Regions from separate parts of the Pseudomonas sp. FG29 genome, predicted to be linked through region 1. Evidence: predicted binding sites of a transcription regulator. Region 1 holds the regulator's gene; the other holds the start of a gene.
The links. The regulator sigma-54, encoded in region 1, starts transcription at its own class of promoters, with help from an activator protein. The targets are predictions, from matches to a motif close to ANTGGCATNNANNTTGCTNT.
Positions count from the first base shown of each region.

Region 2: a site for sigma-54 is predicted at 3,017-3,036, ahead of ACODS1_RS04885 (CmpA/NrtA family ABC transporter substrate-binding protein). Genes of this name have one in related genera too.

Region 1 is NZ_JBMDJU010000007.1:40,286-55,052, reverse strand. It holds gene murA (UDP-N-acetylglucosamine 1-carboxyvinyltransferase) at 1-791, opposite strand, end outside; gene ACODS1_RS09985 (BolA family protein) at 814-1,053, opposite strand; gene ACODS1_RS09980 (STAS domain-containing protein) at 1,164-1,469, opposite strand; gene ACODS1_RS09975 (MlaC/ttg2D family ABC transporter substrate-binding protein) at 1,466-2,098, opposite strand; gene mlaD (outer membrane lipid asymmetry maintenance protein MlaD) at 2,113-2,583, opposite strand; gene mlaE (lipid asymmetry maintenance ABC transporter permease subunit MlaE) at 2,583-3,380, opposite strand; gene ACODS1_RS09960 (ATP-binding cassette domain-containing protein) at 3,380-4,189, opposite strand; gene ACODS1_RS09955 (KpsF/GutQ family sugar-phosphate isomerase) at 4,436-5,410, shown strand; gene ACODS1_RS09950 (KdsC family phosphatase) at 5,410-5,931, shown strand; gene lptC (LPS export ABC transporter periplasmic protein LptC) at 5,940-6,506, shown strand; gene lptA (lipopolysaccharide transport periplasmic protein LptA) at 6,493-7,032, shown strand; gene lptB (LPS export ABC transporter ATP-binding protein) at 7,032-7,757, shown strand; gene ACODS1_RS09930 (RNA polymerase factor sigma-54) at 7,894-9,387, shown strand; gene hpf (ribosome hibernation-promoting factor, HPF/YfiA family) at 9,487-9,795, shown strand; gene ptsN (PTS IIA-like nitrogen regulatory protein PtsN) at 9,808-10,272, shown strand; gene rapZ (RNase adapter RapZ) at 10,275-11,132, shown strand; gene ACODS1_RS09910 (HPr family phosphocarrier protein) at 11,148-11,420, shown strand; gene pmbA (metalloprotease PmbA) at 11,474-12,820, opposite strand; gene yjgA (ribosome biogenesis factor YjgA) at 12,943-13,461, shown strand; gene tldD (metalloprotease TldD) at 13,627-14,767, opposite strand, start outside.
Region 2 is NZ_JBMDJU010000002.1:328,086-342,852, forward strand. It holds gene acnB (bifunctional aconitate hydratase 2/2-methylisocitrate dehydratase) at 333-2,942, shown strand; gene ACODS1_RS04885 (CmpA/NrtA family ABC transporter substrate-binding protein) at 3,192-4,403, shown strand; gene ACODS1_RS04890 (ANTAR domain-containing response regulator) at 4,422-5,000, shown strand; gene alaC (alanine transaminase) at 5,130-6,359, shown strand; gene ACODS1_RS04900 (hypothetical protein) at 6,537-6,920, opposite strand; gene ACODS1_RS04905 (transcriptional regulator) at 7,076-7,390, shown strand; gene ACODS1_RS04910 (polysaccharide lyase family 7 protein) at 7,562-8,254, shown strand; gene ACODS1_RS04915 (thioesterase family protein) at 8,303-8,749, shown strand; gene ACODS1_RS04920 (nitrate/nitrite transporter) at 9,354-10,565, shown strand; gene ACODS1_RS04925 (bifunctional protein-serine/threonine kinase/phosphatase) at 10,565-12,235, shown strand; gene nirB (nitrite reductase large subunit NirB) at 12,572-14,767, shown strand, end outside.

The sequences.
Region 1 (14,767 bases):
GCTTCCAGGGTCGACGGATCGGCGTCCTTGACCTTGACGCGGCCACCGGTGACGGCAGCAGCGACCAGGTAGGTACCGGTTTCGATACGGTCGGGCATGACATTGAAGCGCGCGCCATGCAGGCGCTCGACGCCATCGATGATGATGGTATCGGTACCGGCGCCCTGGATCTTCGCCCCCATGGCGATCAGGCAGTTGGCCAGGTCGACGACCTCAGGCTCACGCGCGGCGTTTTCCAGCACACTACGCCCCTTGGCCAGGGTCGCAGCCATCATGATGTTCTCGGTGCCGGTCACGCTGACCACGTCGAAGAAGAAGTGCGCGCCGCGCAGGCCGCCTTCCGGCGCCTTGGCCTTGATATAGCCGCCTTCCACGTCGATCTTCGCGCCCATGGCCTCGAGGCCACGAATGTGCAGGTCGACCGGACGCGAACCGATGGCGCAACCACCGGGCAACGCCACTTCGGCTTCACCGAAACGGGCAACCATCGGCCCGAGCACCAGGATCGAGGCGCGCATGGTCTTGACCAGCTCGTAGGGCGCGACCAGGGTCTTGATCGAGCGCGCGTCTACCTCGACGGAGAGTTTCTCGTCGATCACCGGCTCGATGCCCATGCGACCAAACAGCTCGATCATGGTGGTGATATCGTGCAGGTGCGGCAGGTTGCAGATGGTGACGGGCTCGTCACCCAGCAGCGTGGCGGCCAGGATCGGCAGCGCAGAGTTCTTGGCACCGGAAATGCGAATTTCGCCATCGAGGCGCACGCCACCGGTAATGATCAGTTTGTCCATAGGAGTCTCGTCGCCCGCAGGCTCAGGAACGCGCGGCCCAGTCGGCTCGGCTGAAGAATTTCATGGTCACGGCATGGATGCTGCCATCGGCGATCCAGGCATTGAGGTGGGCATAGATCTGTTGCTGACGCTTGACCGGGCTGAGAGCGGCCAGCTCGTCGCTGATCAGGTTGAGCTGGAAGTTGCAGCCTTCGCCTTCCACTTCCACCTGGGTATTCGGGAGTTTTTCCTCTAGGAGGCTTTTCACTTCTGCAGCCTGCATGCTCGACCTCGATTGACGCAGTTGGGCCCTGGGCCCGCGGGTCGGCCATCATACAAAAAAGCCCCTCGCCTGCGAACCCCGCACGACGCACCGCTGACGGAGGGCTTGATTCAGGCCTGCAACGGCAGCAACTCGAGCAACGCGCTGACCTGGGCCATCTCGCGCATATCCTCGGGCAAGGCACGAATACTCAGCGGCCGCCCCACCTGTTGCGCATCGCGCATGAAGGCAAGCAGCAGGGAAAGGCCAACGCTGTTGGACTTGCTCACCGCGCTGCAATCGAGCACCAGCGGCGCACTACCGCCCTTGATCAGGCGCTGGCCCTGCTCGCGCAAGACCGGCCCGCTGACATGATCGATCACCCCACTGAGCGCGAGCTCACCAGGCGCACGCTCGACGATGGCGGCCTGACTCACGACTCGCTCCTGGCCTCGCGGGCCCGCGCCACGGTGTCGACCCAGGTGTCGATGACCTTGTCCAGATCATTGCGATTGTTCTGCATCGACTGGGCGAACTGGTCACGGAACAGCTTGCCGACGTTGATGCCGTTGATGATCACATTACGCATCTTCCAGGTGCCATCCTGCGCCACCATGGTGTAGGACAGCGGGTAGACCACGCCCTTGCCGTCGCGAATTTCCATGTTCACCGAGGCACGCTCGGCGTCCTGCCCCGTGCTGGCCGGCAGTACGCGAATGTCCTGGTTGTTGTATTCCAGCAGCGCGTTGCCATAGAACTGCATCAGACCTCGCTTGAAGTTCTCCTGAAAACGGCTCATCTGCTCGGCGGAGGCCTGGCGCGAATAGCGCACGGTCATGACGCCGCGCGAAATGCCGTCGACATCGACCACCGGGCCGAGGATGTCATTCAGCGCCTGATAGAAGGCCGCAGGGTCGCTGCGGTACTGCTCCTTGTTGGTCTTGAGGTCGGTCAGCAGCTTATCGGTGGTTTGCTGCACCACCTCATGAGCGCTGGGCGCCGCAAATGCCAGCAAAGGCATGACGGCAAGCATGGCCAGCAAGGAGTTACGCAGGGTCTTGAGCATGTTTTGAGCCCTCATCACTTGGCTTCGTCTTTATTGACCGAATTGAGCAGGAATTTACCAATAAGGTCTTCCAGCACCAGCGCGGACTGGGTGTCGTGGATGGTGCTGCCATCCTTGAGCACGGCTTCGTCGCCGCCGACGCTGATCCCGATGTATTTCTCACCGAGCAGCCCAGCCGTCAGGATCGAAGCCGTGGAGTCTTCCGGCAGGTTGTTGACATCGCTGTCCAGCTCCAGGGTCACACGCCCCATATAGCTGTCATGATCCAGATCGATGGCCGTTACCTTGCCGATGGTCACGCCAGCCATGGTCACCTTGGCGCGCACGGTCAGCCCGGCGATGTTGTCGAAGTAGGCGTAGACCTTGTAGGTATCAGTGGCCGCGCCGACACTCAGGCCACTGACGCGCAAGGCCAGCAGCAGCAGGGCCAGCAGGCCGGCCAGGAGGAACAGGCCGACACCAATCTCCAGCGTGCGGTTTTGCATCAGAAATCTCCAAACATCAAAGCGGTCAGAATGAAGTCCAGCCCGAGCACGGCCAGCGAGGCGTACACCACGGTACGCGTGGTCGCGCGGCTGATACCTTCGGAAGTGGGCTCGCAGTCGTAACCCTGGAACACGGCGATCCAGGTCACCACGAATGCGAAGACGATGCTCTTGATCACGCCATTGAGCACATCGTCATGGAAGGAAACACTGTTCTGCATATTGGCCCAGAACGAACCCTCGTAGACACCCAACCAGTCCACGGCAACCATCGCTCCGCCCCAGATGCCGACCACGCAGAAGATGATGGCCAGCAGCGGCATGGAGATGAAACCCGCCCACAGGCGCGGCGCAACGATGTACTTGAGCGGGTCGACACCGATCATCTCCAGACTTGAGAGCTGTTCGGTGGATTTCATATTGCCGATCTCGGCAGTCAGCGCCGAGCCAGCGCGCCCGGCGAACAGCAATGCCGTTACCACCGGCCCCAATTCGCGCAACAGCGTGAGCGCGACCATTTGCCCGACCGCCTGCTCGGAGCCATAGCTGACCAGGATGTTGTAACCCTGCAGAGCCAGCACCATGCCGATGAAGACGCCAGACACCACGATGATCGCCAGCGACAGCACGCCCACCGAGTAGAGTTGCTTGATCAGTAGTTGCAGCGGCTTGCCGGCACTGCTGCGACCGAACACGGCATGACCGAGAAAGAGCACCGAGCGCCCCAGCGTCGCCACCACGTCGATACCCGCACGACCGAACAGGCGCAGCCGTTCGAGCGGAGAAGTCTTGCGCATCAAAGTCTCCCCAACAGATCGTCGCGATAGTCGGCAGCCGGATAGTGGAAGGGTACCGGGCCATCCGGAATCCCCTTCATGAACTGACGGATTCGCGGATTATCGGAGTCCATCAGCTCGGCCGGCGTTCCCTGCCCCAGCACCTGAGCATCGCCAACGACATAGATATAGTCGGCAATGCTGGCAGTTTCGGCCAGGTCATGGGACACCACCACACTGGTAATACCCAATGCATCGTTGAGCAGACGAATGAGCCGCACCAGGACGCCCATGGCGATCGGATCCTGCCCTACGAATGGCTCGTCATACAGAAGGATTTGCGGATCCAGGGCAATGGCACGCGCCAGGGCCACGCGCCGCTTCATGCCGCCGGACAACTCGTCAGGCATCAGCTCGACTGCACCGCGCAGACCAACGGCCTGCAGCTTGAGCAAGACGATGTCCCGAATCATCTCTTCCGGCAGCTGAGTGTGCACCCGCAGCGGAAAGGCGACGTTCTCGAAGACGTCGAGGTCGGTGAACAGCGCGCCACTCTGGAACAGCACGCCCATCTGCTTGCGCATGTCGAAAAGCTCTTCACGCGACAGCTTGGGCAGACTGACACCGGCGACCCGCACATCACCGGCGGCCGGACGCAACTCCGCGGCAATCAACCGCAATAGCGTGGTCTTGCCGCAACCGGAGGGCCCCATGATGCCGGTGACCTTGCCGCGCGGAATGCGGATGTCGACATTGTCGAAAATGGCCCGCGCCCCACGCCGGAAACTGACGCCTTGCAGCTCGATCGCGTAATCGTGTTCGGCGCTCATCTAGACTCCTTGAAAATCAAGCCTTCCTGGCAGACGCCACCTCCCATGCACGGAGACACAGCTGCTGGATGGCCGAAATGGCGGCGGACTATAGCATTTGCCGCGATACTGGCCCAGCGCGCCCGTTTTTCGCGTTCAGATTCACGACAGCTTTGCGGACTACTCTGCATTTCGTAGAGGGTGAGTAGGACACGCTTTATCGGTATAATCTCCGCCTTTTTCGTAAAAAGCCGCTTACGCTTCCCAATGAACAAGCCCCACGACCTGATCGAAACCGCCCGCCGCACCATCCGCCTGGAACTCGAGGCGGTGCAGGAACTGCTGCCACGCATCGACACCGATTTCGTCAAGGCCTGCGAAATGATCCTGGGCGCCAAGGGGCGTGTGGTTGTGGTGGGCATGGGCAAGTCGGGCCATATCGGCAACAAGATCGCCGCGACCCTGGCCAGTACCGGCACCGCGGCCTTCTTCGTGCACCCGGCCGAGGCCAGTCACGGCGACATGGGCATGATCACCCGTGACGACATCGTCCTGGCGCTGTCCAACTCCGGCAGCACTGCCGAGATCGTCACCCTGCTGCCCCTGATCAAGCGCCTGGGCATCCGCCTGATCAGCATGACCGGCAACCCGGAATCGCCGCTGGCCAAGGCCGCAGAGGTGAATCTGGATGCCCGCGTATCGCAGGAAGCCTGCCCGCTGAACCTGGCCCCCACCTCTTCTACCACGGCCAGCCTGGTACTTGGTGATGCACTGGCCATCGCCCTGCTCGAAGCGCGCGGTTTCACCGCCGAAGACTTCGCCTTCTCTCACCCAGGTGGCGCACTGGGTCGGCGCCTGCTGCTCAAGGTAGAGAACGTCATGCATGCGGGCGATACGCTGCCATTGGTGCAACGCGGCACCAGCCTGCGCGACGCCCTGCTGGAAATGACCCAGAAAGGTCTGGGCATGACCGCCGTCCTGGAAAATGACGGGAGCCTGGCCGGCATCTTCACCGATGGCGACCTGCGCCGCGCCCTGGACAAGGGCATCGACGTGCGTCTTGCCAGTATCGACGAGGTCATGACCGCCCACGGCAAGACGGTGCATGCGGAAATGCTCGCGGCAGAGGCTCTAAAAATCATGGAAGACAACAAGATCAGCGCACTGGTGGTTGTCGATGAGAAGAATCGCCCAGTGGGCGCCTTCAACCTCGGCGATCTGCTGCGCGCAGGAGTGATGTGATGAATACCCTGCTACAACGTGCACGCGCCGTAAAACTGGCCGTATTCGACGTCGACGGCGTCCTGACCGATGGCCGCCTGTACTTTCTGGAAGACGGCAGCGAGTTCAAGACCTTCAACACACTCGACGGCCACGGCATCAAGATGCTGATGAACTCGGGCGTACGCACCGCCATCATCAGCGGCCGCAAGACGCCGGTGGTCGAACGCCGCGCCAACAATCTCGGTATCCAGCATCTGTTTCAGGGCCGCGAAGACAAACTCGTCGTCCTCGACGGCCTGCTCGCCGAACTCGGCCTAAGCTATGAACAGGTCGCCTACCTTGGCGACGACCTGCCGGACCTACCGGTGATTCGCCGGGTCGGACTCGGCATGGCCGTGGCCAGCGCCGACGGCTTCGTCCGCCAGCACGCCCATGGCGTAACCCAAGCCCGCGGCGGCGAGGGCGCCGCCCGCGAATTCTGCGAACTGATCATGCGTGCCCAAGGCACGCTGGACGCGGCACAAGCCGCTTACCTGTAGGGCACAGCATGCCGCGCAAAGCACTCAACCTCCTGATCTTCGCCCTGATCGCCGTACTGGTCGGCGCGCTGGGCTACTGGAACATCGCACCGGAAAGCGCCGGCACGGCGCAGCAAGCCGCCAGCGATGACGTCATCGACTTCTATGCAGTCGGCGCTCATACCGTGCAGTTCCAGGACGACGGCAAACTGCATTACCGCATGACGGCCGACAAACTCGAACACCTCAAGAGCACTGATGTTACCCAGGTCGAGAACCCTCAACTGGATCTCTATCGCGGCACCGACCTGCCCTGGAAAGTGACCAGCAAGCGCGCCGAGGTATCGCCCGGCGGAGCGGAAGTCGAGTTGATCGACGATGTACGTATCGCCCGTACCGACGCCAAGAATCGTCCGACCATCATCACCAGCAGCCGCATGACCGTGATTCCTGACAAGGAATATGCGCAGACCGAGCAAGCCGTTAGAATCGTTGCGGCCAACGGGGTGACCACGGCACAAGGAATGAAAGCGTACTTGAATGACAGCAGGATGATCCTGCAGTCCAACGTAAGAGGCCAGCATGAGGTTCGTTAATACCCTCCCCCTGATTATCAGCCTCGGCGCCGCATTGGGAAGCGCGGCCGCCTGGGCCTTGCCCTCCGATCGCGACCAGCCGATCCGCATCCAGGCCGACACGGCAGAGCTGGATGACAAGCAGGGCGTAGCGGTCTACCGCGGCGATGTGATCATCACTCAGGGCACCCTGAAGATCACCGGCGACACCGTGACCATCACGCAAACCGCCAGCGGCGACATCGACGTATTCACCTCGGTGGGCAACCTCGCCTATTACGAGCAGAAGCCGGCCGTGGACAAGGAGATCGTCAAAGCCTACGGCAAGACCATTCAGTACTTCGCCAGCAACGAGCGCATCGTTCTGATCGACCAGGCCAAGGTGATCCAGGAAGGCAACACCTTCGAAGGCGAGAAAATCGTCTATGACACCCGCCGCCAGATCGTCAATGCGGGCCGTGCCACCGGTAACAACGTGAGCATGCCGCGTCCGCGCATCGACATGGTCATCCAGCCGAAGAACAAACCTGCGGATCAGCAACAGTAATGGCTATTCTCAAAGCCCAGCATCTGGCCAAGAGCTACAAGGGTCGCCAGGTCGTACGCGACGTCAGCCTGAACATCGAAAGCGGCCAGATCGTGGGCCTGCTCGGCCCCAACGGCGCCGGCAAGACCACCTGCTTCTACATGATCGTCGGCCTGGTGCAGGCCGATCAGGGGCGCGTGCTGATCGATGATCTGGACGTCAGCCACCAGCCCATGCATGGCCGCGCCCGCGCGGGTATCGGCTACCTGCCCCAAGAAGCTTCGATCTTCCGCAAGCTGTCGGTGGCCGACAACATCATGGCCATTCTGGAAACGCGCAAGGATCTGGATCGCAGCGGCCGCCAGGCGGAACTGGAGAACCTGCTGCAGGAATTCCATATCCACCATATCGCCGACAGCCTGGGCATGAGCCTGTCTGGCGGTGAACGCCGCCGCGTGGAAATCGCTCGCGCCCTGGCCACCAATCCGAAGTTCATCCTGCTCGACGAACCCTTCGCCGGTGTCGACCCGATCTCGGTAGGCGATATCAAGCAGATCATCCATCACCTCAAGGCCAAGGGCATCGGCATTCTGATCACCGATCACAACGTGCGCGAAACCCTGGATATCTGCGAGACTGCTTACATCGTCAACGACGGGCAACTGATCGCAGAAGGCGATGCTCAGACCATCCTCGCCAACCAGACCGTGAAAGAGGTATACCTGGGCCACGAGTTCCGTCTGTAAATGACCTGCATTTACATGACAGGAATAGGACAGCCCCTAGGCAAATGAGCGTTTTTCAGGCATATAATTTGCTTCCTGGCGGCGCTTCGGCGCCCTGATGTGGAAGGCGTAACTCGCCAGTAAATTAAGGTCTGCAATGAAACCTTCGCTAGTCCTCAAGATGGGCCAGCAGCTGACGATGACACCGCAGCTGCAACAGGCTATCCGCCTCCTCCAACTGTCTACTCTGGATCTTCAGCAGGAGATCCAGGAGGCGCTGGAATCCAACCCCATGCTCGAGCGCCAGGAAGATGGCGACGACTTCGACAACAGCGACCCGATGGCCGATGGCGCCGAAAGCGCTGCCCCCGCGCCGAGCAAGGAAGAGAGCTACCAGGAAGCCACTCCGACGGTTGATAACCTGGAGGAAGGCGAGTGGGGCGAACGCATTCCCAACGAGCTGCCGGTCGACACTGCCTGGGAAGACATCTACCAGACCAGCGCCAGCAGCCTGCCCAGCAACGATGATGACGAGTGGGACTTCACCACCCGCACCTCCACTGGTGAAAGCCTGCACAGCCACCTGCTGTGGCAACTCAACCTCGCACCGATGTCGGACAAGGATCGGCTGATCGCCGCCACCCTGATCGACTGCATCAACAACGACGGCTACCTGGAGGAAACCCTCGAGGAAGTGGCCGAGTCCTTCGACCCCGAACTGGACATCGAACTCGATGAAGTCGAGGTCGTACTGCACCGCATCCAGCAATTCGAGCCAGCCGGCATCGGCGCCCGTGATCTGCGTGAATGCCTGCTCCTGCAACTCCGTCAGTTGCCTGCCAGCACGCCCTGGCTGACCGAAACCCAGCGTCTGGTCAGCGATCACCTGGAACTGCTCGGCAGCCGTGACTATGCCCAATTGATGCGCCGCACCAAGCTCAAGGAAGACGAGCTCAAGCAGGTCATCGACCTGATCCAGCGCCTCAACCCGCGCCCGGGTTCGCAGATCGAATCGAGCGAACCGGAATACGTGGTGCCGGACGTCATCGTGCGCAAGCACAACGACCGCTGGCTGGTGGAACTGAACCAAGAGGCCATGCCGCGTCTGCGCGTCAATGCGCAGTACGCCGGCTTCGTCAAACGCGCCGACTCCAGCGCCGACAACACCTTTATGCGCAACCAGTTGCAGGAAGCGCGCTGGTTCATCAAGAGTCTGCAGAGCCGCAACGAGACCCTGATGAAGGTGGCCACGCAGATCGTCGAACATCAACGCGGCTTCCTCGACTACGGTGACGAGGCCATGAAGCCCCTGGTGCTGCATGACATCGCCGAAGCGGTGGGCATGCACGAGTCGACCATCTCGCGCGTCACCACGCAGAAATTCATGCATACCCCACGTGGCATTTACGAGCTGAAATATTTCTTCTCCAGCCACGTCAGCACCTCCGAAGGCGGCGAATGCTCGTCCACCGCGATCCGCGCCATCATCAAAAAACTGGTCGCCGCAGAAAACGCGAAAAAGCCGTTGAGTGACAGCAAGATCGCTGGTTTACTGGAGGCACAAGGCATCCAGGTCGCCCGTCGGACAGTTGCCAAATACCGCGAGTCTCTCGGTATCGCACCATCCAGTGAACGCAAGCGCCTGATGTGAGCAAGCCAGACTGATCGCACACGCGAACAGGCCAAGGTGTTCCGGTGGTAGGTCGACTCATGACCTGCCTCTTACACAAGGCAACAAGGAGAAAGCGGTATGCAAGTCAACATCAGTGGACATCAGCTGGATGTGACCGACGCCCTGCGTGACTACATCGGCGAGAAACTCGGCCGACTGGAACGCCACTTCGACAAGATCACCAACGTTCAGGTGATCATGGAAGTCGAGAAGCTCAAGCAAAAGATCGAAGCCACCCTTCACGTTGCCGGCGGTGAGGTCGTCGCCAACGCTGAGCATACGGATATGTACGCCGCCATCGACCTGCTGGCCGACAAACTCGACCGTCAACTCATCAAGCACAAGGAAAAGCAGCTCGACCGCCTGCAAGGCGCTACAGCCCGCTGACATTTCCCCTCCATGATCCGACTTGAAAACATCCTGACCCCCGGCCGTTCCTTGGTGAACGTGCCGGGCGGCAGTAAGAAGCGCGTGCTCGAACAGATCGCCAGCCTGGTTGCTCGTGATCTTGCTGACCTGGATAACCAGGACATCTACGAAAGCCTCATTGCCCGCGAGAAACTCGGTTCTACCGGTTTCGGCAACGGTATCGCCATTCCCCATTGCCGCCTGGCTGGCTGCAGCGCCCCGATCAGTGCCCTGTTGCGCCTCGACACGGCCGTCGACTTCGACGCCATCGACGGTGCACCGGTCGATCTGCTGTTCGTGCTGCTGGTGCCAGAGGCTGCTACCGACGCGCACCTGGAACTCCTGCGCCAGATCGCCAGCATGCTCGACCGCCAGGACGTCCGCGAACGCCTGCGTCAGGCGCCGACCAGCGAGGCGCTCTATCAGGTCGTCGTGGACATCCAGAACGGTCAATAATCATGCGCCTGATCATCGTCAGCGGTCGCTCCGGCTCCGGCAAGAGCACCGCCCTCGATGTACTCGAAGACAACGGTTTCTACTGCATCGACAATCTGCCGGCGAGCCTGTTGCCAGAGCTGGCCGAGCGTTTTCTGCCGCACAGTGACCTGCTGCTGCCACAGGTTGCGGTGTCCATCGATGCACGCAACCTGCTGAGCCAGCTGCGCCGCTTTCCCGAGTTGCTCAGCGAGGTCAACAAGCGCGGCATCCGCTGTGAGGTGCTCTACCTCGACGCCGAAGACGACACCCTGCTCAAGCGCTTCTCGGAAACCCGCAGGCGTCATCCGCTAACCAACGAACATCGCTCGCTGGCCGAGGCCATCGCCTACGAGACGCAGTTGCTGGCGCCGATCATCGATCTCGCCGACCTGCGCATCGATACCACTCGCCTGAACCTCTACCAGTTGCGCGACGCGCTGAAGCTGCGCCTGCTAGGGCAGGCACAGACGGGGACGGCCTTTCTCGTCGAGTCCTTTGGCTTCAAACGTGGCATGCCCGTGGACGCCGATCTGGTGTTCGACGCGCGCTGCCTGCCCAACCCCTACTGGAAACCTGAACTGCGCGATTTTTCCGGGCTCGATCAGCCGGTCATCGACTACCTCGCGGCACAACCGGAAGTCGAGGAGATGTATCAGGATATCCTCGCCTATCTGGACAAATGGCTGCCACGCTTCGCTGCCAGCAACCGCGCCTATGTGACCATTGCCATTGGGTGTACCGGCGGCCATCACCGCTCGGTCTATCTGGCCAGCCGCCTCAACGAAGCGCTGAAACGGTCACTGAAGAACGTCCAGGTTCGCCACCGCGACCTCAGCTAAGGAATCCCTGCCGCGATGCCAACCCGCGAAATCACCATCATCAACAAACTTGGCCTGCATGCCCGTGCCGCCGCCAAGTTCGTCGGTGTCGCCAGCCGTTATCCCTGTCAGGTGCGCATTGGCCGCAGCAGCGACAGCCTGGTCGATGGCAAGAGCATCATGGCCGTGATGATGCTGGCAGCCGGCAAGGGCACCAGTGTGCACCTGCATACCGAAGGCGAACAGGATCAGGAGGCCATGGATGCCGTGGTCGCACTGATCGAAAACTACTTCGACGAAGGCGAATGAGTGCCTGACAAACGACAAGGCCACCTACGGGTGGCCTTGTCGTTTCTGCCGCTTTAGCTACCGGCGACTGTCATCTTCTCGATCAGCACCGAGCCGGTGCAGATATTGCCGCGGCGCTCCAGATCACGGCCAACGGCAACGATCTGGCGGAACATGTCACGCAGGTTGCCGGCGATGGTGACTTCCTGCACGGGGAACTGGATCTCGCCATTCTCCACCCAGAAGCCCGCCGCGCCACGGGAATAATCGCCCGTCACTAGGTTCAACCCATGCCCCATCAGCTCAGTGACCAGCAGTCCACGCCCCATGCGGCGAATCAGCGCCTGCTGGTCTTCGTCGCCATGAGTGACGAACAGGTTGTGCACACCACCGGAGTTGGCGGTGCTGGGCAGGCCCAGCTTGCGCCCGGAGTAGGTGCCGAGTACGTAGGACACCAGCTCGCCCTTCTCCACGAACGGTTTGGCATAGGTCGCCAGGCCGTCACCATCGAAGGTGGCACTGCCCAGCGCGCGCGGCAGGTGCGGGCGCTCGTCGAGGCTCAGCCACTCAGGGAAAAGACGCTGGCCCAGTGCGCCTTCGAGGAAGGAGGAATGGCGATACAGGTTGCCACCCGAGATCGCCGCCAGCAGATGGCTGAAAAGCCCGCCAGCAAGCTCGGCAGCGAACAGCACCGGTACTTCGCAGGTCGGCACCGGGCGCGCACCAAGGCGACTGACCGCACGCTCGGCAGCACGCTGACCGATCCCCGCAGCATCGGCCAGCAGCTCGCCCTGACGGTTGACGTCATACCAGTAGTCGCGCTGCATCTGCCCCTCGCCTTCGGCGATCATCACGCAGCTCAGGCTGTGGCGGGTGCTGGCATAACCACCAATGAAGCCATGGCTGTTGCCGTAGACGCGGCAGCCCTGGTGAGTGTTGAGGCTGGTACCGTCGGCATTCTTGATCCGCGCATCGGCGGCGAAAGCTGCCGCCTCGCAGCTCAGCGCCTGCTCGACGGCCTGCTCGGGCGTGATCGACCAGGGATGGTAGAGATCCAGCTCCGGCAGCTCACGCGCCATCAAGGCGGCATCGGCCAAGCCGGCGCATTCGTCTTCGCTGGCATGTTTGGCGATGGCCAGGGCCGCCGCCACCGTCTCGCGAATCGCCGCCTCGCCCGTGGCCGAGGTGCTCGCCGAACCCTTGCGCTGACCAACGTAGAGCGTGATGCCAAAACCCTGGTCGCGGTTGAACTCGACGGTTTCCACCTCGCCCTGACGCACCGTAGTGGAGAGCCCCTGCCCCGCGGAAACGGCCACCTCGCAGGCACTGGCGCCCTGACGTGCGGCCTCGGCAAGAATGGCTTCGACCTGCTGCTGCAGCGCCGGCAGGGCCTGTGGCCCGATCAGTTCTACTTCACTCATAACCACTCCAATTCTTCAAAGACGCTTCAGGCTGCACGCCCCAAGCGTTCTTCGCCTGCAGCGAGAAGCTCGAAGCCTGTCGCTGCTGTTATCATGGCGGCGTTTCCCTCTGGACCCACCCCATGTCTGATTCCTATGACGACTTCTCTCTGGAGAAGAGCAAATCCCAGGTCAAACGTGAACTGCATGCCCTGCAGGATCTCGGCGAGCGCCTGACCACCCTCAAAGCGGATCTGCTGGCCAAGCTGCCGCTGACCGACGCCCTGCGCCGTGCCCTGGCCGAAGCGCCTAAGCACACGGCCAATGCCGCACGCAAACGCCACATCCAGTTCATCGGCAAGCTGATGCGTGAACAGGATGTCGAGGCGATCCTCGCCCTGATCGACCAGGTGGACAGTTCCACCCGCGAGTACAACGAGCGCTTCCACGCCCTCGAGCGCTGGCGCGACCGCCTGATCGGCGAAGGCGACAGCGCTCTGGAAAGCTTCGTCGAACTCTACCCCGAGGCCGACGTCCAGCATCTGCGCGGGCTGATCCGTCATGCCCAGCATGAGGCCACACACAACAAGCCGCCGGCCGCCGCGCGCAAAGTGTTCAAGTACATCCGCGAGCTGGACGAAATCCAGCGCGGCCTGCGCTAGCAGGCCGTTGAAAAACTACCTGCGTTGGCAATACTGCGTTAAAAACAGCCTCAAAATGCTCATTTACAGCACGTAAACTGCGCTTTTTCGGCTGTTTTTGCCTTGTCTTGCCTGCCTCGCCTACGTTCTTCAACGGCCTGCTAGGCATCGCCAAGCCGGCGCGACTCACGCGCCGGTACCGCCCACGGTGATCGCGTCGATCTTCAGCGTCGGCTGGCCCACGCCTACCGGCACCGACTGGCCGTCCTTGCCGCAGGTGCCGACACCGCTGTCCAGCGCCAGATCGTTACCGACCATGGACACCCGGCTCATGGCCTCAGGCCCATTGCCGATCAGTGTGGCGCCCTTGACCGGCGCGGTGATCTTGCCGTCCTCGATCAGATAGGCCTCGCTGGTGGAAAACACGAACTTGCCGCTGGTGATGTCCACCTGTCCGCCACCGAGATTGGCGCAGTAGATGCCCTTCTTCACCGAACGGATGATTTCCTCCGGGTCACTCTCACCGGCCAGCATGTAGGTGTTGGTCATGCGCGGCATCGGCAGGTGTGCGTAGGATTCGCGACGGCCATTACCGGTAGCCGCCACGCCCATCAGGCGCGCATTGAGCTTGTCTTGCATGTAGCCCTTGAGCACGCCGTTCTCGATCAGCGTGGTGCATTGGGTCAGGGTGCCTTCGTCATCGACGCTGAGCGAACCCCGGCGCCCGGCCAGGGTGCCGTCGTCGACGATGGTGCACAGGCTGGAAGCGACTTTCTCGCCCACCTTGCCGCTGTAGGCCGAACTGCCCTTACGGTTGAAATCGCCCTCCAGACCATGGCCGACTGCCTCATGCAGCAGCACGCCAGACCAGCCGGCGCCCATCACCACCGGCAACGTGCCGGCCGGTGCAGGAATGGCTTCGAGGTTGACCAGTGCCTGGCGCAGCGCCTCGCGGGCATAGCCCATGGCGCGATCCTCTTCGAGGAAATAGCGGTAGTCGGTACGCCCACCGCCGCCATGGCCTCCACGCTCGCGACGACCATTCTGCTCGACGATGACACTGACGTTGAAACGCACCAGCGGGCGGATGTCGGCACTCAGGCTGCCATCATGCGCGGCGACCAGAATCCGATCCCAGACGCCGGCCAGGCTGACGGTCACCTGCTTGATACGCGGATCCAGCGCACGGGTGGCGCGGTCGATACGCTGCAGCAATTCGACCTTCTCGGCGCGGCTCATGACATCCAGCGGATTACCTTCGGCATAGAGCTGCGTCACCTGCGGGCTGACGAACGCCTGTACACGGCCCTCTTGCCCGGCCCGGGAT
Region 2 (14,767 bases), on a different contig from region 1:
GCGCTGGACATCGGCTTAACTTTATCTGCGCTTTCCAGTAGAATCGGCCCGCCTTTTAAGGCGCCAATGTCCGTTGGAAGCTGTTTTCAAAGCGTCACGAGCACAGTCGATCCTTGTAGGTACGATGGCGATGCAGCCGTTTGGAGTCCCCCCGAACGTCTGCATCGACCAGCAACGCTACCGTCCTACAGGCGTAAAACTTTGAAAGCAGCTTCTGGAAGAAACTCGTGAAACCTCGGCTGCTCGGCCCATAAAGCCGAAATGCGCTTGGTTCATGGCTTTCTGGATCGCGTCCCGGACAACCCTTTGGGACCACTGATGAGGGTAATACTGTGCTTGAAGCCTATCGCAAACACGTAGAAGAGCGTGCCGCCCTGGGAATCGTTCCCCAGCCGCTGAACGCCGAGCAGACTGCTGGCCTGGTCGAACTGCTGAAGAACCCGCCGGCTGGCGAAGAAGAATTCCTGCTGGATCTGATCACCAATCGCGTGCCGCCAGGCGTCGACGAAGCCGCCTACGTCAAGGCCGGTTTCCTCTCCGCTGTCGCCAAGGGCGAAGCCTCCTCCCCGCTGATCAGCAAGGCCCGTGCCGTCGAACTGCTGGGCACCATGCAGGGCGGCTACAACATCGCCACCATGGTCGAACTGCTGGACAGCGCCGAACTGGCCACTGTTGCCGCCGAGCAACTCAAGCACACCCTGCTGATGTTCGACGCCTTCCACGACGTCGCCGAGAAAGCCAAGGCTGGCAATGCCAACGCCAAGGCCGTGATGCAATCCTGGGCTGACGGCGAGTGGTTCAAGGCCCGTCCGGCCATCGCCGAGAAGTACACCCTGACCGTGTTCAAGGTGCCTGGCGAAACCAACACCGACGACCTGTCCCCTGCCCCGGACGCCTGGTCGCGCCCTGACATCCCGCTGCATGCCCTGGCCATGCTGAAGATGGCCCGTGACGGCATCGAGCCCGAGCAGCCGGGTTCGGTTGGCCCGCTGAAGCAGATCGAAGCCGTTCGCGCCAAAGGCTTCCCGGTTGCCTACGTCGGTGACGTGGTCGGTACCGGTTCTTCCCGTAAGTCCGCCACCAACTCGGTGCTGTGGTTCTTCGGTGACGACATCCCCTACGTGCCGAACAAGCGCGCTGGTGGCTTCTGCTTCGGCACCAAGATCGCCCCGATCTTCTACAACACCATGGAAGATGCCGGCGCCCTGCCGATCGAATTCGACTGCACCAACCTGGCCATGGGCGATGTCATCGACGTCTACCCGTACAAGGGCGAAGTTCGCCGTCATGGCAGCGATGAGCTGGTCACCAACTTCGAACTGAAAACCGAAGTGCTGCTCGACGAAGTCCGCGCTGGCGGCCGTATCCCGCTGATCATCGGCCGTGGCCTGACCGAGAAGGCTCGTGCCGAACTGGGCCTGGGCGCTAGCGACCTGTTCAAGAAGCCGGAAGCACCGGCTGACAGCGGCAAAGGCTTCACCCTGGCACAGAAGATGGTTGGTCGCGCCTGCGGTCTGCCGGAAGGCCAAGGCGTACGTCCGGGCACCTACTGCGAACCGAAGATGACCACCGTCGGCTCGCAAGACACCACCGGCCCGATGACCCGCGACGAGCTGAAAGACCTGGCGTGCCTGGGCTTCTCCGCCGACCTGGTGATGCAGTCCTTCTGCCACACCGCCGCCTATCCGAAGCCGATCGACGTCACCACCCACCACACCCTGCCGGATTTCATCCGCACCCGTGGCGGCGTATCCCTGCGTCCGGGCGACGGCATCATCCACAGCTGGCTGAACCGCATGCTGCTGCCGGACACCGTCGGCACCGGCGGTGACTCGCACACCCGCTTCCCGATCGGCATTTCCTTCCCGGCCGGTTCCGGCCTGGTGGCCTTCGCCGCTGCTACCGGCGTCATGCCGCTGGACATGCCGGAATCGGTGCTGGTGCGCTTCAAAGGCAAGCTGCAACCAGGCATCACCCTGCGTGACCTGGTACATGCCATTCCTTACTACGCCATTCAGCAAGGCCTGCTGACTGTCGAGAAGAAAGGCAAGAAGAACATCTTCTCCGGCCGCATCCTGGAGATCGAAGGTCTCAACGAGCTGACCGTCGAGCAGGCTTTCGAGCTGTCCGACGCCTCCGCCGAGCGTTCCGCTGCCGGTTGCACCATCAAGCTGCCGGAAGAATCGATCGCCGAGTACCTGAAGTCCAACATCACCCTGCTGCGCTGGATGATCAGCGAAGGCTACGGTGATCCGCGCACCCTCGAGCGCCGCGCCCAAGCCATGGAAGCCTGGCTGGCCAAGCCAGAGCTGCTGGCTGCCGACGCCGATGCCGAGTACGCCGCCGTGATCGAGATCGATCTGGCCGACGTCAAGGAGCCGGTACTCTGCGCGCCGAACGACCCGGACGACGCCCGTCTGCTGTCCACCGTCGCTGGCGACAAGATCGACGAAGTGTTCATCGGTTCGTGCATGACCAACATCGGTCACTTCCGTGCTGCCGGTAAGTTGCTGGACAAGGTCAAGGGCGGCATTCCGACCCGTCTGTGGCTGGCCCCGCCAACCAAGATGGACGCTCACCAACTGACCGAAGAAGGCTACTACGGCATCTACGGCAAGGCTGGCGCGCGCATGGAAATGCCAGGCTGCTCGCTGTGCATGGGTAACCAGGCGCGCGTACAGACCGGTTCCACCGTGGTCTCCACCTCGACCCGTAACTTCCCGAACCGCCTGGGCGACGCCACCAACGTCTACCTGGCTTCGGCTGAGCTGGCCGCAGTGGCTTCGATTCTCGGCAAACTGCCGACCGTCGAGGAGTATCTGCAGTATGCCAAGGACATCGACAGCATGGCTGCCGACGTCTACCGCTACCTGAGCTTCGATCAGATCGCCGAGTTCCGCGAAGCCGCCGAAAGCGCCAAGATCCCGGTCGTTCAGGCCTGATCCTCTAGCGTTTGAAAAGAGCCCCGCCCCGTGCGGGGCTTTTCATTTGTGCCTGCCTTGCTCGACCTCTACGGCCTGGCATAGGCATTGCTTCGTTGCGAGACATACGCCCTTCCAACGGTGGAAGGCGCTTTCGACAATGGCGTCGTTCTGGTGCATGCCTGCGCTACAGGTAGGTGCCGGTACGACGTTTTTTTATGGCTGACGCTTGGCCAATGAGCGGCGGCGGCAAGCTTGCAAGGACACCCAATGAGCGAACTCGACACCCCACGCGACGCTGACCAGGCCTGGGCGCATGGCAGCGGCGCCCCGGAAAAGCGCGTGTTGAACATCGGTTTCATGGCTTTGAGCGATTCGGCATCCGTGGTCGTCGCGGCCACTCAGGGCTTTGCCGAAAAGCACGGCCTTAGCCTGCGCCTGCAGCGCCAGGCATCCTGGGCCGCCTTGCGCGATCGCCTGATCAGTGGCGAACTGGATGCCGCTCACTGCCTCTACGGCTTGATCTATGGCGTACAGTTGGGGCTCGACGGTGGAATGCCGAGCAACATGGCGGTACTCATGGGCCTCAATCAGAATGGGCAGAGCATCAACCTGTCGCGAGCCCTGCAACAGGCCGGCGTGACCAGCGGTGAGGCACTGGCACAGCGCACGCACCAAAGCAGCGCACGCATGAAGTTTGCCCAGACCTTCCCCACCGGCACCCATGCCATGTGGCTCTACTACTGGCTTGCCAGCCAAGGCATTCACCCGCTGCAGGATGTGGACAGCGTGGTGGTGCCGCCGCCACAGATGATCGAGCACCTGAAAGCGCAGCGTATCGATGGCTTCTGCGTTGGCGAACCCTGGACCGCCAAGGCCGTAGAGGACGATCTCGGCTGCATGCTCACCACTACCCAGGCGATCTGGCCGGATCATCCAGAGAAAGTACTTGGCAGCACCCGCGCCTTCGTTGAGCAGTACCCCAATACCGTGCGCGCCCTTATCATGGCCGTCCTGGAAGCCAGCCAATTCATCGATGCCAACGAGGAAAATCGACGCAGCACGGCGCAACTGCTCAGCGGCAGCGAGTATGTCGATGCGCCGTTGTCCGCGATCCTGCCGCGCTTTCTCGGCCATTATCAGGACGGTCTCGGCAACGCCTGGCAAGACGCCCATCGCCTGCGCTTTCACGGCGAGGGCGCAGTCAACCTGCCCTACCTGTCCGATGCCATGTGGTTCATGACCCAGTTCCGTCGCTGGGGATTGCTGCGCGAGGATCCGGACTACCTCGGCATCGCCCGGCAGGTGCAACAACTGGAACTCTACCGACAGGCTGCAGAGGCACTGGGCATCGCCTGCCCCGGACCGATGCGCAGCAGCATGCTCAAGGACGGTCCACGCTGGGATGGCAGCGATCCGGCAGGTTACGCGCGCAGCTTCGCCCTGCATGCCATGACCGACCACCCCGCGCTCAGCGCCTGACGTGCAGGAGAGCCCATCATGCTGCGCATCCTGCTGATCGATGACACCCCGAAAAAAGTCGGCCGCCTGAAGAACGCGCTGATCGAGGCGGGCTTCGAGGTAATCGACGAATCCGGCCTGACCATCGACCTGCCCGCTCGCGTCGAAGCCGTGCGCCCCGACGTGATCCTCATCGACACCGAATCCCCAGGCCGCGATGTCATGGAACAGGTGGTGCTGGTCACGCGTGACCAACCTCACCCCATCGTCATGTTCACCGACGAGCACGACCCCGGCGTGATGCGCCAGGCGATCAAGAGCGGCGTCAGCGCCTACATCGTCGAAGGTATCCATGCGCAACGCTTGCAACCGATCCTCGACGTCGCCATGGCCCGCTTCGAAAGCGACCAGGCGCTACGCGCCGAACTTCAGGCGCGTGATGCTCAGTTGGCCGAACGCAAACGCATCGAACTGGCCAAAGGCCTGTTGATGAAGATGAAAAGCTGCGACGAAGAAGAGGCCTACACCCTGATGCGCCGCCAGGCCATGAGCCGCCAGCAGAAGCTGATCCAGGTGGCCGAACAGATCATCGCCATGCACGACATGCTCGGGGGCTGACTGTTACGCCTGCGCAGCGCCTGACTGTACTGGACAGCCCTATTCATCGCGAAGTATTGTCGGCGGCGGCTACAGCAGTGGCCAACGTCGCTCGGACGGTTCCGGGCGCTTACGTCTCTCGAGGAAATCATGGCTGATAACGCCAAGCGCCGCTTTGCGCGCATCGATCGTCTCCCCCCCTACGTTTTCAACATCACCGCTGAACTGAAGATGGCCGCACGTCGTCGCGGTGAGGACATCATCGACTTCTCCATGGGCAACCCCGACGGTGCGACTCCGCCGCACATCGTCGAAAAGCTCGTGCAGGTTGCCCAGCGTGAAGACACCCACGGCTACTCCACCTCCCGCGGTATTCCGCGCCTGCGCCGCGCCATCTCGCGCTGGTATCAGGAGCGCTACGCGGTGGAGATCGACCCGGAAAGCGAGGCCATCGTCACCATCGGCTCCAAGGAAGGCCTGGCCCATTTGATGCTGGCTACCCTCGATCATGGCGACACCGTGCTGGTGCCCAACCCCAGCTATCCGATCCATATCTATGGTGCGGTGATCGCCGGCGCGCAGGTGCGCTCCGTGCCGCTGGTGCCGGGTGTGGATTTCTTCAACGAACTGGAACGCGCCATCCGCGAGTCGATCCCGAAGCCAAAGATGATGATCCTCGGCTTCCCCTCCAACCCTACCGCGCAGTGCGTGGAGCTGGACTTCTTCGAGCGCGTGGTCGCCCTGGCCAAGCAGTACGACGTGCTGGTGGTGCACGACCTGGCCTACGCCGACATCGTCTATGACGGCTGGAAAGCGCCATCGATCATGCAGGTGCCGGGCGCCAAGGACATCGCGGTGGAATTCTTCACCCTGTCCAAGAGCTACAACATGGCCGGCTGGCGCATCGGCTTCATGGTTGGTAACCCGGAACTGGTCAGCGCCCTGGCGCGGATCAAGAGCTACCACGACTACGGCACCTTCACCCCGCTGCAGGTAGCCGCCATTGCCGCTCTGGAAGGCGACCAGCAATGCGTGCGCGATATCGCCGAGCAGTATCGCCAGCGCCGCAACCTGCTGGTCAAGGGCCTGCACGAGATCGGCTGGATGGTCGAGAACCCCAAGGCCTCGATGTACATCTGGGCCAAGATTCCCGAGGCCTATGCTCACCTGGGCTCGCTGGAGTTCGCCAAGAAGCTGCTGGCCGAGGCCAAGGTCTGCGTATCACCAGGCCTGGGCTTCGGCGATTACGGTGACGACCATGTGCGCTTCGCCCTGATCGAGAACCAGGATCGTACTCGTCAGGCACTGCGGGGCATCAAGGCCATGTTCAGAGCAGATGGATTGTTGCCGGCGAAAAAAGTCAAAGCCGATAACGAGTGAAACGAGGGCGCCGCACACAGACCGTGTGAAAACGTAGCGAGCGAAGGTCAGGCAAGGCAAAAAACGGCGAAAAAGCGCAGTTTACGAGCTGTAAATGAGCATTTTGAGCCGTTTTTTAACGCAGCATGGCCAAGCGTAGTAGTTTTCACACAGTCTGGCACAGGCGCCCTTTTCATTTCAGCCGGAATAATCCAAAGCCGTCCAATTGCGACTCAGCGCCTGAGACAACACGCACTGCGGGCTCTCCAGTGCCTCATTGAACACCAGGGTCGTTTCACCCTCGGCCTCGCCATGGCGCTCGGTGAGCCACTGCAACTTGCCGCAGTTAGGGGTCTCGATTACATAGCTGGCCGCCACGGCCGAGTGGTACCCAGGCAAGTGGATGACATCCAGCACCTTGCCCGCCTCTTCTATGCGCCGACCGTCGGAAACCAGGACGGCCCAGGCCTGCTCGCCGTCGATGACCAAATAGGCACCATTGGCCTGGGGGCGCTCGACCTGGGGTTGCGCGCACCCACCCAGCATCGCCAATAGCACAATCGTCATGAGCATCTGTTGCATTGCCTGTCACTCCTCTCATCAGGGCGCCCTTCAGGGATCGGGCGGGTCGATGTTGCTGCAGTGACCCAACTATTACTCGATACTGTTTATTTGTACAGTACTTTTAGTTTAGGCTTGAACGACAGATCAATGACCGTTTGCACAGGAGCATCAACATGCTGGACGTATTGCAGGTGAAGCATCAGGTGAACCGCATGCCGCTGGAACGAGTGCGTGGCATGGTCGAGGAACTGCAGCGAGAGGGCCTGGTAATGGAAGGCCGCACGCCCTTCAATCGCCTGCACTTCAATACCTGCTTCGCCGAGATCGAGGCCCTGCTGCAACGTGCCGGCTACCACCGGCAACTCGATGTGGTCGGCTATCAGGGGCAGGCCTATGCCTTGTTCGATCCCGCCCGCTGGGAGGCGGTCGAGGTGCTGCGATGGCTACGCGACTTCGTCGACGAGGCGCGCAGCGTGCCTGCTTCCTGAAAGCATCTGGAACCCGTCCGCAGCCAGAGGCGAACGCGAGCGTCCATCGCTTGCGCCTTCGAGCAGCTATTGGCCACTATCGAAGCGCTCTAAATCGGGCATGAGCAGCGGAACCAATCGCTTCGCTGAGACACGAAAGGGAGTTTCCGATCCTCAAGAAAGGCCCTCAGCGTGCTCGATCTCACCACCTGGAACCTGTCGATTCCAACCGACTCAACACCGACCACCATTAGCACCGAACGCCTGAACAATGGCTATCAAAGCCAGTATTTCAGGCGCAATGACGACGGTAGCGTCACCTTCTGGGCGCCGGTAACCGGCTCGACCAGCGAGGATGCCATCTACCCACGCAGCGAATTGCGCGAAACGCAAAGCGACGGTGCCCTGGACAACTGGCTCTACGCCGGTGCCGACAACTATCTCAGCGCCGTACTCACGGTCAATCAGATACCCAGCCGCAGCAAGGTCGTGGTGGGGCAAATCCATAGCACCGACGCTGCAGGGAGCCAGAACGATCCACTCGTCAAGCTGCAGTACTACCGCAACAGCGCCGGAGTCGGCCGCCTGGAAGCATTGCTGCGCCTACACCCGGGCGACACCGAGGTGAAGAACATCCTGATCGCAGACGGTATCGACCTGAACGAGCGCTTCAGCTACGAATTGCGCCTGACATCGAGCGGTCGCCTGGGCATTCGGGTCGAGAGCGCCGACGGCGACAAAGGCTCGTACTACCGCCAACTGAGCAGCGCCTGGAGCAATGATTTGCTGTATTTCAAGGCTGGCGCCTACATTCAGGACAACAGCGGCCCGAGCAACGAGGGTGGCCGCGTCACGTTTTATCACCTGAACACCTTGCACCGTTGAGCGTAGCGGCAGCTTACAATCGCCACTTTGCCCCGGATAAACCTGAACATGGCCCGTCTGACGCTGGACTTCCCCGAAGATCAATACTGCTACAGCACTCACCTCACCGTGCGGGTTACCGATATCAACGGCGCCAACCACCTGGGCAATGATTCGATGATCTCGATGATTTCCGAGGCGCGGGCGCGCTTTCTCTTCGAATTCGGCATCCGTGAGACCGATGGCAGCGGTACCGGCATCATCGTCACCGACCTGGCCACCACCTACCGCGCCGAAGCCCATGCCCGTGACCAGTTGCTGTTCGAGGTCGGCGTGATGGACTTCAACAAGTACGGCGGCGACATCACGTTTCGCATCAGTCGGCCAGCCGACGGCGCACTGGTGGCAATGGCCAAGTCGGGATTCGTCTTCTTCGATTACCAAGCCTCGAAGGTGGTGCCGATGCCGGAAACCTTCAGCGCCAAGTTCCCCAAGGTCAATCGCATAACGGGCTAAGCCACCGCTTGGCCTGACACTTGCTCCGGGGTGCCTGAACACATCAGCACAATGCTCGCCTGACAGGGGCGGGCTCCCTGGGAGCGACAGCAATGCCAGCCATGCGCAAACGAGCTCAACGTGCTGCCCTGATCGCCAGCCTGTCGGCCTGGCCGCTTCTCGTCCTGCCCCAGCCCACGCACGCAACCGCGACCGCCACCGGCAGCGCAACGGTGCAAGCGCAGCGCTGAGCGCCCCAATGCGGAGCAGAAGGCACCGCACATCGACGGCCTGCACATCCAGGAAACCCGCGCCAGCGGCGCTAGCATCTTCTGGCGCGCCTCTTGCTAGATTGGTTCCAAGGTAGCCAACGGCGGCCACCTTCCGCACGACAACGACGTCGCCTCACCCAGCCTCAGGGCTTGTGGTGGAGCGGCGTTTTTTGTGCCCGCCCCAATGCTCGGGGCTGGCGTCGGTCTCCTGATACGAGCCCTCGCCATTCGTTCGAACCTGCTGTGGCCCTGGCCACGAACTGCGCCAATACGCGTAGCTCAGCAGGCAAGGCCGCCGTGTCCACTCTCACGCGTCCCTGTCTGTCGGGCTCATCAAGCTGACGAGGTGATCGATGAACACGAGTTTCTGGAAGGCCGGCCATGCCCCAACCCTGTTTGCAGCATTTCTCTATTTCGACCTGAGCTTCATGGTCTGGTACCTGCTCGGCCCGCTTGCCGTGCAGATTGCCACCGACCTGCAACTGAACGCCCAGCAACGCGGCCTGATGGTGGCCACGCCGATTCTCGCCGGGGCGGTACTGCGCCTGCTCATGGGTTTTCTCGCGGATCGACTTTCGCCCAAAACCGCCGGGCTGATCGGCCAGGTGATGGTCATCGTGGCGCTGTTCGGTGCCTGGCGAATCGGCATCGGCAGCTATGAACAGGCCTTGCTGCTGGGGCTGTTCCTCGGCTTCGCGGGGGCTTCCTTCGCCGTGGCCTTGCCACTGGCTTCGCAGTGGTACCCGCCACAGCACCAGGGCAAGGCCATGGGCATCGCCGGCGCGGGCAATTCCGGCACCGTGCTGGCGGCGCTGTTCGCCCCGGGCCTGGCGACCCTGTTCGGCTGGCAGAACGTTTTCGGCTGGGCACTGCTACCGCTGCTGGTGACGCTGGTGGTCTTTGCCTTACTGGCACGCAACGCCCCCAACCGCCCCAAACCCAAAGCGCTCGCTGACTACCTCAAAGCCCTGGGTGATCGGGATAGCTGGTGGTTCATGTTCTTCTACAGCATCACCTTTGGCGGCTTCATCGGCCTGGCCAGTGCCCTGCCCGGCTACTTCAGCGACCAATACCAGCTCAACCCGGTGACTGCCGGCTACTACACGGCGGCTTGCGTCTTCGCTGGCAGCCTGCTGCGCCCACTGGGCGGCGCGCTGGCCGATCGCATCGGCGGCATCCGCAGTCTACTGATGATGTATGCCATCGCCTCGTCGTGCATTGCCATCGTTGGCTTCAACCTGCCCAGTTCAAACGCGGCACTGGCCTTGTTCGTCGTCGCCATGCTCGGCCTCGGCGCCGGTAATGGTGCAGTGTTCCAGTTGGTGCCACAGCGTTTCAGCAAGGAAATTGGCGTAATGACCGGCCTGATCGGCATGGCGGGCGGCATTGGCGGTTTCTTGCTGGCGGCCGGCCTGGGCGCCATCAAGCAGCATAGCGGTGACTATCAGCTCGGTCTGTGGCTGTTCGCCAGCCTGGGCGTGCTGGCCTGGGTCGGCCTGCATGGCGTCAAACAGCGCTGGCGCACCACCTGGGGCAGTGCCGCCCTCACCGCTGCGCGGGTGTGATGAGCAGCCTGCAACTGGCCACGGGCGAAGCCAGCGCCAGTGGCCCGCGCAGTGATAACCAGGACGCCCTGCGTGTGGTCACCCCGGCTCCCGCGCTGGCCGCCAGCAAGGGCTACCTCTGCGCACTGGCTGACGGCGTCAGTCAGTGCGCAGACGGTGCACTCGCCTCGCGCGCAACGCTGCAGGCGCTGGCGCTGGATTACTACGCCACGCCGGAAACCTGGCCGGTGCAGCACAGCCTGGATCGCCTGCTGCTGGCGCAGAATCGCTGGCTGCAAGCCAACGGCGGCGGCCAGCCGCTACTGACCACACTCACGGCACTGGTGCTGCGCGGACGGCATTACTTTCTTGCCCATGTCGGTGATTGCCGCGCTTACCTGTGGCGCGACGGCCAGTTGCTGCGCCTGACCGAAGAGCATGTGTGGGAGCAACCCGGCATGCAGCACGTGCTGACCCGCGCGCTCGGCCTGGATCAGCATTTGGTGGTGGACTACCGGGACGGCGAGCTGCAGCCTGGTGATGCCTTCCTGCTGCTCAGCGACGGCATCTGGGCCACACTCGGCGAACCGGCACTGACACGCGCACTGCAGCGCGAGGACGCGCCAGAGGCCATCTGCGCCAGCCTGGTCGAAGAGGCGCACCATGCAGGTAGTCAGGACAACGCCAGCGCTCTGCTGGTCAGGGTCGAACGACTGCCAGACGCCTCTCTCGCCGATACCCTGGCACAACTGGAACACTGGCCGCTGCCGCCCCCCCTGCGCGCTGGCCAGCGCTTCGAAGGCTGGCACATCGCGGGCCTGCTCAACGCCTCACGCCAATCGCTCATGTACCGGGTACGCGATGATCAAGGCCAGTCATGGCTGCTGAAGACGCTGCCCGTGGAACGCCACGAGGAGGCCGAAGCCGGGCCCGCCCTGCTGCAGGAGGAATGGTTTCTGCGGCGCATCGCGGGGCCGCATTTTCCACAGCTGCACGCCTTGCCACAGCGTCAGCACCTGTACTACGTGCAGCGTGAGTATCCAGGCCAAACCCTGGCGGCACGCCTGCACAGCCAGGGGCCTATGCAACTGGAGGACTGGCGCCTGCTGGCAGCGGATCTGATCAAGGCCATCGGGCTGCTGCACCGGCGCAACATCCTGCACCGCGACATCAAGCCGGAAAACCTGCTGCTCGGCGATGACGGCGTGCTGCGCGTGCTGGACTTCGGCCTGGCCTATTGCCCCGGCCTGTCGGCAGAAGACACTCATGGCGTGCCTGGCACGCCCAGCTATATCGCCCCGGAGGCATACGCAGGGGCGCCGCCGAGCATGGCCCAGGATCTCTACGCTACCGGCGTGACGCTCTATCAAGCGCTGACCGGACACTATCCACACGGTGAAGTGGAAGCCTTTCAGCGCCCGCGCTTCGGCCAGGCCGCGGCCGCCAGCCGCTACCGCCCGGATCTGCCCGCCTGGCTCGACGAAATCCTCGCCCGCGCCCTGGCCAATGACCCGGCCCAGCGCTTCGAAACCGCAGAGCAATGGCTGCTGGCCCTGGAGCAAGGCGAGCGCCTGTCGTTATCCGTGCGCCCGCGCCCATTGCTCGAACGCGAGCCGCTACTGGTCTGGCGCACACTGGCGCTCGTCTCGCTGCTGCTGAACATCATCCTGATCGTCACGCTGTTGCTTTAACCCTGGCGCCATTTCCGCGCACCAACTTAAAGCCAGAAGATCCGAAACGGTGCGCAGGTACCGCCAGAAAAATCTGCCAAAAGCATTCAAGGCCCGAAACAACCTGCTTTCGAAAACTTGGCACAAGCGCTGCATCACGACTGCTACAACCGATTAAAGCGCGCTTTCAACGAAGAGAGCGCACTGCCCGATAGTTCGGGATTTGGACAAAGGCGTCCTCGCTAGGCAACTGGCGGGACGCCTTTTTTGTTCCCGGCGGTTCCTGGCGGCAACCCTTTCTGGCTCGTCATTACGGCGACCAGGTTTCCGTGATTTTTCCTCCAGGAGACAGCCGGCATGCAAAAACTCAAGCTGGTGATGATTGGCAACGGCATGGCGGGTGTACGCACCCTCGAAGAGCTGCTCAAGCTTGCCCCCGATCTTTACGACATCACCGTGTTCGGTGCCGAACCGCATCCCAACTACAACCGCATCCTGCTCTCCCCCGTACTGGCTGGCGAGCAGACCTTCGAAGAGATCGTACTCAACGATCTGAACTGGTACGCCGATAACGGCATCAAGCTGCTGCTCGGACGCAAGGTGGTCAAGATCGACCGCAAGGCGCGCCGGGTGATCGCCGACGATGGCAGCGAGGCCGAGTACGACCGCCTGCTGATCGCCACCGGTTCCAACCCCTTCATCCTGCCGATTCCGGGCAAGGATCTGCAGGGCGTGATCGGCTACCGCGACATCGCCGACACGCGCATGATGATGGACACCGCCAAGACCCATAAGCATGCCGTGGTCATCGGCGGCGGCCTGCTCGGCCTGGAAGCGGCCAACGGCCTCAAGCTGCGCGGCATGGACGTCACCGTAGTGCATATCGGTGACTGGTTGCTGGAGCGTCAGCTCGACAGCACCGCCGGCAAGCTGCTGCAGAAATCCCTGGAAGATCGCGGCCTGAAGTTCCTCCTGCCCAAGCACACTGCCGAACTGCTGGACAATGGCGAAGGCCGCGTCTGTGCAGTGAAGTTCAAGGACGGTGAGGTCATTCCGGCCGATCTGGTGGTGATGGCCGCCGGCATCCGACCCAACAGCGAACTGGCTGAAAGCGCCGGCATCGCCTGCAACCGTGGCATCCTGGTCAACGACACCCTGCAGACCTTCGACCCACGCGTCTACGCCATCGGCGAATGCGCCAGCCACCGTGGTATCGCCTACGGCCTGGTGGCGCCGCTGTTCGAGCAGGCCAAGGTCTGCGCCAACCACCTGGCCCAGTTCGGCTACTCGCGCTACCAGGGCTCGGTGACCTCGACCAAGCTCAAGGTCACCGGCATCGACCTGTTCTCCGCCGGCGAATTCATGGGCGGCGAAGGCACCGAGACCATCACCCTCTCCGACCCCATCGGCGGCGTGTACAAGAAGCTGGTGATCAAGGACGACGTGCTGGTCGGCGCCTGCCTGTATGGCGACACCGCCGATGGCGGCTGGTACTTCCGCCAGATCCGCGAGGGCCACAATGTCAGCGAAATTCGCGACCACCTGATGTTCGGCGAGGGCGCCATCGGCGACGTCGGTCACCAGGGCGCCGACAAGACCGCCAACATGCCCGACAGCATGGAAATCTGCGGCTGCAACGGCGTGTGCAAGGGCACCATCGTCAAAGCCATCCAGGAAAACGGCCTGTTCTCGGTCGACGAGGTGAAAAAGCACACCAAGGCCGCCAGCTCCTGCGGCTCCTGCGCCGGCCTGGTGGAGCAGATCCTGATCAGCACCGTGGGCGGCGCGGCGGACGTCAAGCCCAAGAGCGAGAAGGCCATCTGCGGTTGCTCCGACCTCAACCATGGGCAAATCCGCAAGGCCATCCGCGACGAGCACCTGACCTCCATGGCGCAGACCATGACCTTCCTCAACTGGAGCACGCCCAACGGCTGCGCCACCTGCCGCCCGGCGCTGAACTACTACCTGATTTCCACCTGGCCAGGCGAGGCCAAGGACGACCCGCAGTCGCGCCTGATCAACGAACGCGCCCACGCCAATATCCAGAAGGACGGCACTTATTCGGTGGTGCCGCGCATGTGGGGCGGCGTGACCAATCCGTCCGAGCTACGGCGCATCGCCGACGTCGCCGACAAGTACAACGTGCCCATGGTCAAGGTCACCGGCGGCCAGCGCATCGACCTGCTCGGCATCAAGAAGGAAGACCTGCCGGCCGTGTGGAAGGAGCTGGACATGCCCTCCGGCCATGCCTACGGCAAGTCCATCCGCACCGTGAAGACCTGCGTCGGCAGCGAGTTCTGCCGCTTCGGTACGCAGAACTCCACCCAACTGGGCATCGACCTTGAGCACGACCTGTTCAACATGTGGTCACCGCACAAGGTCAAGCTGGCGGTCTCCGGCTGCCCGCGCAACTGCGCCGAGGCCGGCATCAAGGACGTCGGCATCATCGGTGTGGATTCGGGCTTCGAGCTGTACATCGGCGGCAACGGCGGGATCAAGACCGAGGTGGCCGAGTTCTTCGTCAAGGTCAAGACCGCCGAAGAGGTGCGTGAA